3 regions of the Azotosporobacter soli genome follow, and region 3 is predicted to be linked to each of the others. Evidence: riboswitches for the same ligand, from Rfam matches in the RefSeq annotation. Region 3 holds a riboswitch; each other region holds the start of a gene.
The links. Region 3 has a riboswitch for cyclic di-GMP ahead of QTL79_RS05435 (hypothetical protein). Riboswitches for the same ligand answer to the same signal wherever they lie in the genome.
Positions count from the first base shown of each region.

Region 1 (3,279 bases), on a different contig from region 3:
TGGCAGCCAAGGCGGATTGCTCAGCCAGTTTACGCACCTCTTCGGCGACGACCGCAAAACCGCGGCCCTGTTCACCGGCGCGCGCCGCTTCGATCGCGGCGTTCAGAGCCAGCAGATTGGTCTGGCTGGCCAGGCCGGCGATCGTATCGACGATTTGGCCGATTTCCTGCGAACGGGCGCCAAGCTGGGTGACGATCTGCGAGGTTGCGCTGACCGAACTTTGAATCGACTGCATCTGATTGACCGCGCTGTCGACCGCGCTGCCGCCCTGGCGGGCCAGCGTCGCGGTGCGGTCGGACGAAGAGGCGACATCGTTCGAATTTTGTGCGATCTGGCGGATGTTGTCCGACATCGTCTGGACGATGCGCGAGGCTTCTTCCACGGCCGTCATCTGACGTTCGGAATCGGCGGCTACCTGCGTGATCGAGTTTGCGACGCTATGCGAGGTTTGCGAAGACTGCTCGGCATGCGCGGTCAATTCTTCCGAAGAAGCCGCGACCTGTTCGGCGGAAGCGGTAATGCTCTGCAGTATGGCGCGGAAGGAGTTTTCCATCGCTTGCAGCGAGGTTCCCAAATCACGGATCTCACGTACGCCTTGAATGGTAATCGAGTGGCTCAGGTCGCCGGAGGCGAGAAGCTGGGCACTGTTTGCCAGCGAAGCGAGGGGGACGGTGATGTTGCGCGCCGCAAAATACGCGGTCGCAGCGGCCAGAAGTACGGCCAGCAGCGTCAGGAAGGCGGTAGTGGCCAAAGACGTCAGGATGGCCTTGCGGATTTCGGTTTCCGGCAGGTAGGTGATAACGCCCCAGCCGTATTGCTCAACCGGTGCATACGCGGCCAAAGCCGGGACGCCGGTGGTTGCGGTCACGCTCTTTTCTCCGCGGTGCCCTTGCAGCAGATCGGCGACGTAGGGGGCGTCGCCGACTGCGTCACTTTTCTTGACGCGTTCCATATCAGGATGGGCGATTAAGATGCCTTTGCTGTCGACAACATCGACGTAACCGGTCTTGCCGATCTTGATGTCGCTTGCCATTTCGGCGACGGAAGCCAGGCTGATGTCGGCGCCGAGCGTGCCGATGATGTTGCCGCGATTATCGCGCAGCGGCGTGTAGACGGTGATTGTCGGTGATTGGGTGGACACGGAGATGTACGAATCGGTGAAGAAGGTTTTGCCCTGCATCGTCGTCGTGAAGCCGGGACGGCCGAATTGGTTGCGCAGTTGGCCGGACGTCTTCGCGATCTGCATGCCGGTCGTGTCGTTGGCATAGATCAATTCGAACTGCGGATTCGCTTTTTGCATTTCCAAAAGCGTGGCCTGAATCACGGCGGCATCCAAAGGACGTCCGCTGTTCGCGCGTCCGATCGCGGCTGCGGTCGTCAGCATCAGACCCTTGGCGTCGGTCAGTTTTTGTTCGAGCTGGTCGCTCAGCTGTTTGGCGGCCATCGCGTTGCTTTGCGAGAACGATTGGCGCGCCTGGCTGGCGCTGAGGTAGCTGGCTGCGATGCCGGTTACGGCAGCCGGCAGCAGCGCGAAGAGTACCAGCAGTAAAATCAGTCTTCGCTGCAGTGAATCGGTCAGTTTGTTTAAAAACATGTCTTGCCTCCTAAAAATATGGAATCGGAATCTTGTCGCAGAAATATAAATAAAGACACGCCGAGGCCTGTCTGATCTTGCGTTACGTGCGCAGTTACGGCGGCTTGGCAGTCGTAGACGTACGTCCGTAGACCCATAGCTTTGCGTCCTGCTCTTTCGGGCAGTTTGCCTTTTGTTTATTTAAATAGTATCTGCCAGTAAATTATAGTGCCGTGAGTGGAAAGAGTCAAGGTTAAAAAAGGAACATTAATTAGAAAGAAGTTAAATAAGACGCACACTGCTTCGCTGCGCCGGGGAGGAGCAAGGAATTTGCCGCGCTTAACGCGAATGCTACATAGAATCCTTTGTAGTCGTGTGGGGAGGAAACGAGAATGAAATTACGCATTGTCATGGGCCGGGCCGGCGCGGGAAAGACCGAACGCTGCCTGGAAGAGATACGCGAACGTTTGCGGCGAGAGCCGCAAGGTTATCCGCTCTTATTGATCCTGCCGGAACATGCCACCTTCCAGGTAGAGAAAGAACTGGCGGCGACGCCGGACCTCGGCGGTTTTGTCCGCGCCTATGTGTTTGGCTTTCGCCGTCTGGCGCATCGTGTGCTGCAGGAAGCGGGCGGCATCGTACGACCGCAGGTCACCGAGCTCGGCAAGCGCTTGATCGTCGGGCGTCTGCTGCGCGAAGAAAGGGCGCGTCTCAAGGTCTTTCAGCAGGCGGCTGCACAGCGCAGTTTTCCGGATACGCTGCTTGGCCTGATTCGCGAAATGAAGTCGTACAACCTGACGCCGGAAGCGCTTGGTGCAGCGGCGGAAAAATGGGACGGCCATCCGCTGGGTGATAAGTTGCAGGATCTGGCGCTGCTCTATGGTGAACTGCGCGATTTTCTCCGGGAGAGTTACAGCGATCCGGAAGATTATCTGACGCTGGTAGCCGAGAATATCGATCGCTCGACGTTGCTGCGTGAGAGTGAAGTATGGCTGGACGGCCTGACTTGGTTCAACCCGCAGGAGATGGCGGTAATCGAAGCGATGCTGAAGACCGCGCGCCAGGTGACGGTCACGCTATGCCTCGATCAGGCGGATTCGCCCGAGCATGCGTCGGAAACGTCGCTCTTTCACCGGCAGTGGAATACGCGGCGCAAGCTAAGAATGCTGGCCGCGCGCATCGGCTGCGAAGTCGAAGAAATCGAGCTGACGTCGGCAGGGCGCTTCGCGGCAGCGCCGCTTTTGGCGCATCTGGAGCGCCGTTTCTGGCAAATGCCGCTCGAAAAATGGACAGGAGGCGGGCTTGACGCCCTGAGGCTGAGCGAAGCGGTGAACCGGCGCGGCGAAGTCGAGGCGATGGCGCGCGATATCCGGCGTTTGTGCCGCGAAGAAAACCTGCGCTGGCGCGAAATTGGCATCTTGCTGCGCGACAGCAACGCATACGGCGATCTCGTGGAACGCGTGCTGGGCGATTTTGAGATCCCTTTCTTCAGCGACCGCAAGCGCTGTCCGGTGCATCATCCGCTTGCGGAATTGCTGCGTTCGGCGCTTGAAGCGGTGGGGCGCTGGCACTATGAAGCGCTGTTTCGCTGCTTTAAGACCGATTTCTTTGCGCCGTGTCGCGATGAGATCGACCGGCTCGAAAATTATGTCCTGGAATTTGGCATCCAGGGTCGGCAGCGTTGGCTGGGGGAAGAGGGCTGGACG
Region 1 is NZ_JAUAOA010000001.1:345,070-348,348, reverse strand. It holds gene QTL79_RS01550 (methyl-accepting chemotaxis protein) at 1-1,594, opposite strand, end outside; cyclic di-GMP riboswitch class I at 1,690-1,774, opposite strand; gene addB (helicase-exonuclease AddAB subunit AddB) at 1,966-3,279, shown strand, end outside.
Region 1: another riboswitch for cyclic di-GMP. It lies ahead of QTL79_RS01550 (methyl-accepting chemotaxis protein); the one in region 3 lies ahead of QTL79_RS05435 (hypothetical protein).

Region 2 (3,279 bases), on a different contig from region 3:
AAGGACGGGAAAATTTGCGTGACTAGCGAATATGATGAAAAATATGTACGTTGCAGCATTAGCAATAATGGACCGGCAATTCCAGAAAAAATAAGGGCGCGTATTTTTGAGCCGTTCTTTACAACGAAACCAGTGGGTCAGGGGACTGGAATTGGCTTGAGTCTCTCTTATGACATCATTGTTAATCGTCATAAGGGAAACCTTTATTTTAACAGTACCGAGCAGAACGGAACGACGTTTGTAATTGAACTTCCTATAACAAGTAACTGAAGTGAAGAAGAGGTTTTTTTCTTGTTTTGTGGAATTCTACAGTATAGGAATGATTTAAGAATAAGTGAAATGAGGTGTCCGTTCTGTTTCGATATTTGCGCTTTCGTTTGGAGTTTTTCATCAAGATACTGTCTTTTACAACACTGTTTTTAGCGGTGATGCAGTTGCTTACGTATAAGTGGCCGCTGATCGTATTTTACCTGGCTGGTTTTGTCGGCTACCGCTGGCTGCTGCAGACGATCAATCCGCAAATGAACTGGCAGAGCCTCTTCAAACAAGTAAAGACGCCTGATTTTTTAGCGAATCCGCCCAAAGAAGAATTGAGCGAGCTGGAAGCGGCGCAATTGACGAAGTGGCAATGGCAGCTAGCCTTTCTCTTCGGCGTCATCCTCGGTGCGCCGGCGTTGCTTGGCGTATGGTATTTAGCGTTGGCGGGCTTCGCTGTCGGTTTCTTCTCCTTGTTTTTACTGCTAAGGCTGTATCTGCATTTTTCGGAGAAACAGGCGCGAAAAATAGTTGCTTACTATGAGAAACAAAAACAAAAATAAACAATTGCTTCATTTAGAAAAGGGTCAATGGATTTTATCCGTTGATCCTTTTTGTGTGCAGAAAAAGTTCAAAATTACGATGGAACAGCTTCGAAAATGCGGCGAGAATACAAAAAAGAAGAATGCCCATAAACGAAAAAAGATGAAGTGAAAAAGAGAAAAAGCAAAGAAAATAAAATAAATGAATGGAGCTATGAGAGGAAGATATCGTGTTTTGTGAAGGACTAATAGCTTGATTTTTCGACGTGCCGAATGACATTTATGTAGGGCGATACGTTTGTGAGGTAATGGCTATATTGACATTTAAAGTGTCAGGAAAGGCGAGTTTTCAAGTAGTTTGCGTCATAAACATGACTGGAAAAAATAAGGAAGTCTTAAGAAAATATGGGTACTTATTCTGCTATACTTAGTAACTAACAGGGCGGAAAAAAGGACAGATGAATATGGATGCAATGAATATTAGTTTTTATTTGGACGCTTGAACTAATAGGAGCAAGTAGCGTAACCGGCCATCTAAATTTATTTTAGATGGCTTTTTTATTGCTTTTAGAAAACAAGATATGTATAGGCAGGAGGATATTCGTGAAAAGTCTGATGATAGTTATGGTTATCGCAGTAGTCTTAGTAATTTTACCAGCAAAAGTATCAGCGGAAAATTATGTTTTACGGCCAGGTGATGTTATTAGTGTCGATATCGTGAGTTCGGCCGATATTAGCGGAGTTTTTGGGACGCCAAGTCGCAGTAGTACGTCCAGTGGCTTGGGGTTCGGTGGGTTGACGTTGCAGGAGGTTACGGTTCGTCCGGATGGAATGGTTTCGATTCCATTGGTTGGCGAAGTAAATGTGGATGGAATGTCTCCGAGTGAGGTTTCAGCGTTTATTGTTGAACGGTTGAATCGGTATCTTGTAGAGCCGCCAAATGTAAGTGTGAATTTAGTGAAAGTCCATATGACTAGAATCTACGTGTTGGGGCAGGTAAACCATCCGGGAGCATTTGAACTAGGGAAAAATATCAGTTTAGTAGATGCGATAGCCATGGCAGGTGGTTGGACGGATGGCGCGGCCAAGAAAAAGATATCTATTATTCGTAAGAACATGCAGGTTGAACCGACGAAGGTAAACTTACTGGATGTGCTTGAAAAGGGCGATACCAGCAAAAATTTGGTGTTGAACGAGGGCGATATTGTGTATTTGAGCAGCAATGGAAAAATTGATTTTATTAGAGATATTGTACCGTTTATCAATACCTCATATGAAATCAGGCATTATTAGAGAGGTCGGAGGTTGAGTTCGTGGATAGTGAACAATTTGAATTGAAAGATATGCTGGCGATATTGAAACGACGACGCAGGGTGATTTATTACTCGATACTGTTGACAGTTTCAATTGCAATATTGATTAATATGTTTTCTGCTACGTTATATGAATCTACAGTAAGTTTGCGTGTGAAATATTATCGCGGTCCTAATGAAAATGTGATTACAATGGCGCCGGATGATTTGTTGCGGCAGCAAATTTTCACTTATGTTGAAATTATCAAGAGCCGGACAGTGGTGGAGGCGGTGATTGAACGTTATTATCGCGATCGTGATGTAAAACCATCATATGAAGAGGTGGTCAGGACAATCAATACACGATTGGTCAATGGTACGCAGATTTTGCAGCTAAGCGTATTGGCCGAGTCGCCGGAAATGGCACAGAACATGACCAATATATTACTAGAAGAATTTATCATGCGTTTGACGGAAATTGTCCGCTCTGAAGGCAAGGATGCTAGGACTTTTATTGGAGAGCGGATGGAAGAAAGTAAGCGAAACTTGGAAAAAATAGAAAAAACAATGATCAAGTATAAAAAAGAACATGATGTGGTTGCCGTCAGTGATCAAACAAAAAGTTTGATCGATATGCAGGCAGATTTGAAGAAATTGGCATTGGAGAATTCGCTTAATCTAGAGCAAGCCCAAGCGAAGTTGGTTAGCACGAAAAAACAGATGGCTGGTCCACAGGCCGAATTTATGGCAGATAGCCAACAAATACAGCTTTACCGAACTCGCTTAGCGGAGCAGGAAGTTGAATTGGTTAGTTTGTTAAAGGTGTTCAGAGAGGAACATCCTAAGGTAACGGCGACAAAAGCGATTATTACGGAGACACGGCAAAAGTTAAATGAAGAAATCGCACATGTGGCAAAGGCGGAAATTCCGTCCAGCAATCCGGTGTTTCAAAATCTCTTGCAGACAAAGCTGCAGGCGGAAGCGGATATTGCAGTTGCCAATGCTAAGCGAAACGCGCTGGAGCAGACGAATTCAGAGCAGGATAAGGAATTGAAAGCGTTGCCGGATAAGGAACAGGAAATGGCAAGACTGATGCGCGACTATAAGGTGGCGGAAGACGCGTACAATGCGCTGGCCAAGAGATATGAAGATGCTCGCATTGATGAGTTGACGCAACCTACGAATGTGCA
Region 2 is NZ_JAUAOA010000016.1:31,106-34,384, forward strand. It holds gene QTL79_RS13000 (PAS domain-containing sensor histidine kinase) at 1-270, shown strand, start outside; gene QTL79_RS13005 (hypothetical protein) at 345-818, shown strand; cyclic di-GMP riboswitch class II at 1,255-1,338, shown strand; gene QTL79_RS13010 (polysaccharide biosynthesis/export family protein) at 1,401-2,090, shown strand; gene QTL79_RS13015 (GumC family protein) at 2,111-3,279, shown strand, end outside.
Region 2: another riboswitch for cyclic di-GMP. It lies ahead of QTL79_RS13010 (polysaccharide biosynthesis/export family protein); the one in region 3 lies ahead of QTL79_RS05435 (hypothetical protein).

Region 3 (3,279 bases):
CGTCAGAATCTGCTGTGCGACCGAAAGCTTGCCGACATCATGCAGCAAACCGCCCCAACCAAGCTGGGTCATTGTCGTCTCATTCAAGCCCATTTCCCTGCCGATCCCGATCGCAAAGCGGCTCACCCTAAGCGAATGTTCCAGCGTCTCAACGTTTTTTTCCTTTAATTCTTCAAGCATCGGCAATGGCGGCGCAGCAAACATCCCTTTCATGCTGCGCCCCATCGTTTCCTTCATCATGCCCCCATGGCTTTCAAAGTTTTCTCTTAGCTCGCCTAAAATCCTCGCTACACTTTCTTCCCGCAAATCATACCTCTCCCTTATTCTTCAAGCTCTCCCCATTTTGCTCCCTTTAACTAAAAAAACCGATAATCCCCCCGTTTTACGGAGTAAATTATCGGCTATACAACAACCAGTCGAAACCATTGTCTATTCTGCCTGAAACGTTATGAACTTTTATTCTTTTTCAAAATGGAATCGGTTTCAATGTCGTCACGATAACGACCGCCTTATTGTTGACGATATCCCAGACCGGTATATAGGCAGCCACTTCATAATCCGACATGAGCGACGTTATGATCTGACGTAAATTCTGCCGGGCCAAGCGTTCCACCAGACAACCGCAACTGCAGGCATTCTCTTCCGCAAAACGCTGTTGTTCACCCAAAGAAAAGAAGCCTTCGATTTCAAACAAAAGAAGCTTCTCTTCGAACGCCACCACACGGCACCATTTCGGTCCGCGCCCCAGCAATTCTTTCATTTGCCGTGCAAAGCCGCTGGCCAGCGCATCTTCGCTTTGCGCCTGCCCGTTGGAACGCGCCGTGGAAAACGCTTCTTTGAAGCGAGTCACGCAATACAGTTTATAGCCGCTTTCCTTTTTAACCATTTTTATAAAAACATCTTTTACATCATAGCCAAAGCGCTTCTCAAGCATTTGCGCAACAATGCCATGCACTTTTCTACGCACGACCGGCGCGCCGCTCTTTGACTCGGCAATATGGATCATCCCTTCCAGATGAATCTCATCAAACTCATCCCTGACATCGGCCAACGCCGACACCAGGCGCACATTCTTGCTGTGAAAGATTCGTTTGACCCCAAAGGAAGGAATTCGACTTTGCCGACAAAATAAATCAATGGTCTGTTGCGTTTTCTCTTTTTCACACACCGTCACATCCATGTTCCCAACATCCCTTTCCATGGCGTTATTTACTTACACAAGACTGTCATCATGGCAAAAATGCCGTTTCTCTCCTCATTTCCAATCATCGGCCCGTGTATGTCTAAAACCATACGGATTGTCAGCACTTTGGATCTTGATGCCCTAATAAAAAAACACAGGCTGCCGCCTGCGCTACTCTTCCATGCAACATGGAAATCGGCGGCCTGGCGATCATAGGCACTGCCCTTAGATCCATGGCTTTGCGTCTCCGATTTTCATCGGGTTTGCCTTTTCTTTGCTAGTAAACTTTTTTAAATTCATTTGTATAATACCACCCCTTACCAGCTCAGTCAATTACATTTATAGGACAAAAGTCTCTTTTCGGCAAACCTTTGTCCTTTTTATCGCTTTTTAAACTTAAAAAACCTTTAAGGTATTTGTTACATTTTTAACAAATACTCGCTTATGCACAAGATAAAAACGGCCTACCCTCAAAGCTACGTTTGAGCGGCAGGCCGTTTTCGACGTCTTATTCGTTTACTTCTTCTTCCTCTTCTTCATCCAACGTCGATTCAAACGTATCTAACACGTTGCCGTGATGAGTATCGATCGCATCGTTGATGAGCCGCAGGACGGCGGCGGTTTGCTGTTCGGGCAGCCCCATGGCCAATACGATGTCCGCCAGCGTATCCTCCAAGAGATCCATATCATCCGAGAATAATACCGGTATTTCGTCCGTCATTTCAAGTTCTTTGTCGTCGCACATACTACACACTCCTTCTATGGTCTTACTTGCCGTCACTCTTTGACGGCGGCTGACCACTCTCATGGTATCACGAAACGAGTGCTTTGTCTCGTAAAGAGTTTGTAAAAACGGGAAAAATTCAAGCCTCCTCCTGAATTCGGCAGACCTGCACCAAATTGGTATGCTGCGGATTGCCTTTCGCGAGCGGCGTCGGCTGATACTTCGTCAGCGTGTTGATGCAAGCCCCCTGATCGACGCCTTTGGCATCCGGACGATGCCAGGCTCCCTGCGGCATCGCGACGACGCCTTGCATAATTCGCTCCGTGATCGTAAGCGCAATTTCGAGCGTGCCGCGTTGATTGAAGACGCGAACGCGTTCGCCGTCCTTCAGTTTTCGCCTCTTTGCATCCTCCGGATGCATCCAAAGGCAATGCGGCTGCAGTTTTTCAAGTCGCGCGGAATTACCGAAAATCGAATGCGTACGCCCTTTCGCATGCCAGCCGATCAGCTGCAGCGGATACTCTCGCGTCAAAGGATCATCCGGTCCTTCCCAGCTTGCCACATATTTCGGCACCGCCGGTATATCCTCCGGACGCCCTAGCGCATATAAGCGCGGGGAAAAGATTTCAATCTTGCCGGACGGCGTGGGAAACGGATATTCCTGCGGCGCTTCGATTTGCTTTTGAAAGGCGATATAAGGCGCTTCCCGCGGCTTGCAATATAAACCTTGCTCCGCGAACGATTCGTAGGAGGGAAAATCGTTTTCCCGCTTGCGCGTTTCCTCGACGATGTAACGCGCCCATTCCTCATAACTCCGTCCCTGACTGAACGCAGCCTCCACGCCGAGCGTCGCGGCTAGCTCAACCATCCAATCATAACCGGTGCGTCTTTCAAATTCGGCTTCTACCACTTTATTTTGAAAAATGGCATATTCGGCATAACCCCAGGGCTGAAAAAGATCCAAGCGTTCCAAAAAATTCGTGCTCGGCAGGACAATGTCGGCAAACTTGGCGCTTGACGTCATGAATTCTTCGCTGACCAAGATAAATTCGCACTTTGTCTCATCCGCCAGAAGGCGGCTGGTGGCCGTGATATCGGAATGCTGATTGATTAGACAGTTCCCCGCCAGGCTGGCAAGGAATTTGATGCCGACTTTCAGGCGCTCCGCGCCTTTCACACCATCGGCCGCCGTCATACGATCCCCGTCTTCAATTGCCTGTGGCCAGGTATATACGGAAATCGACGTCTTCACCGGATTCTCATATGGAATCCCCGCCAGTTTAAGCAAAGAATAACCGCCGTAACCGGAAGCCCAGCCGCCAAGAATGCCGACATTTCCGGTCAGCGCGGCCAATACCGTTGCGCCACGCAC
Region 3 is NZ_JAUAOA010000003.1:348,833-352,111, forward strand. It holds gene QTL79_RS05430 (HD-GYP domain-containing protein) at 1-306, opposite strand, end outside; gene QTL79_RS05435 (hypothetical protein) at 467-1,180, opposite strand; cyclic di-GMP riboswitch class I at 1,378-1,461, opposite strand; gene QTL79_RS05440 (hypothetical protein) at 1,692-1,928, opposite strand; gene QTL79_RS05445 (DMSO/selenate family reductase complex A subunit) at 2,047-3,279, opposite strand, start outside.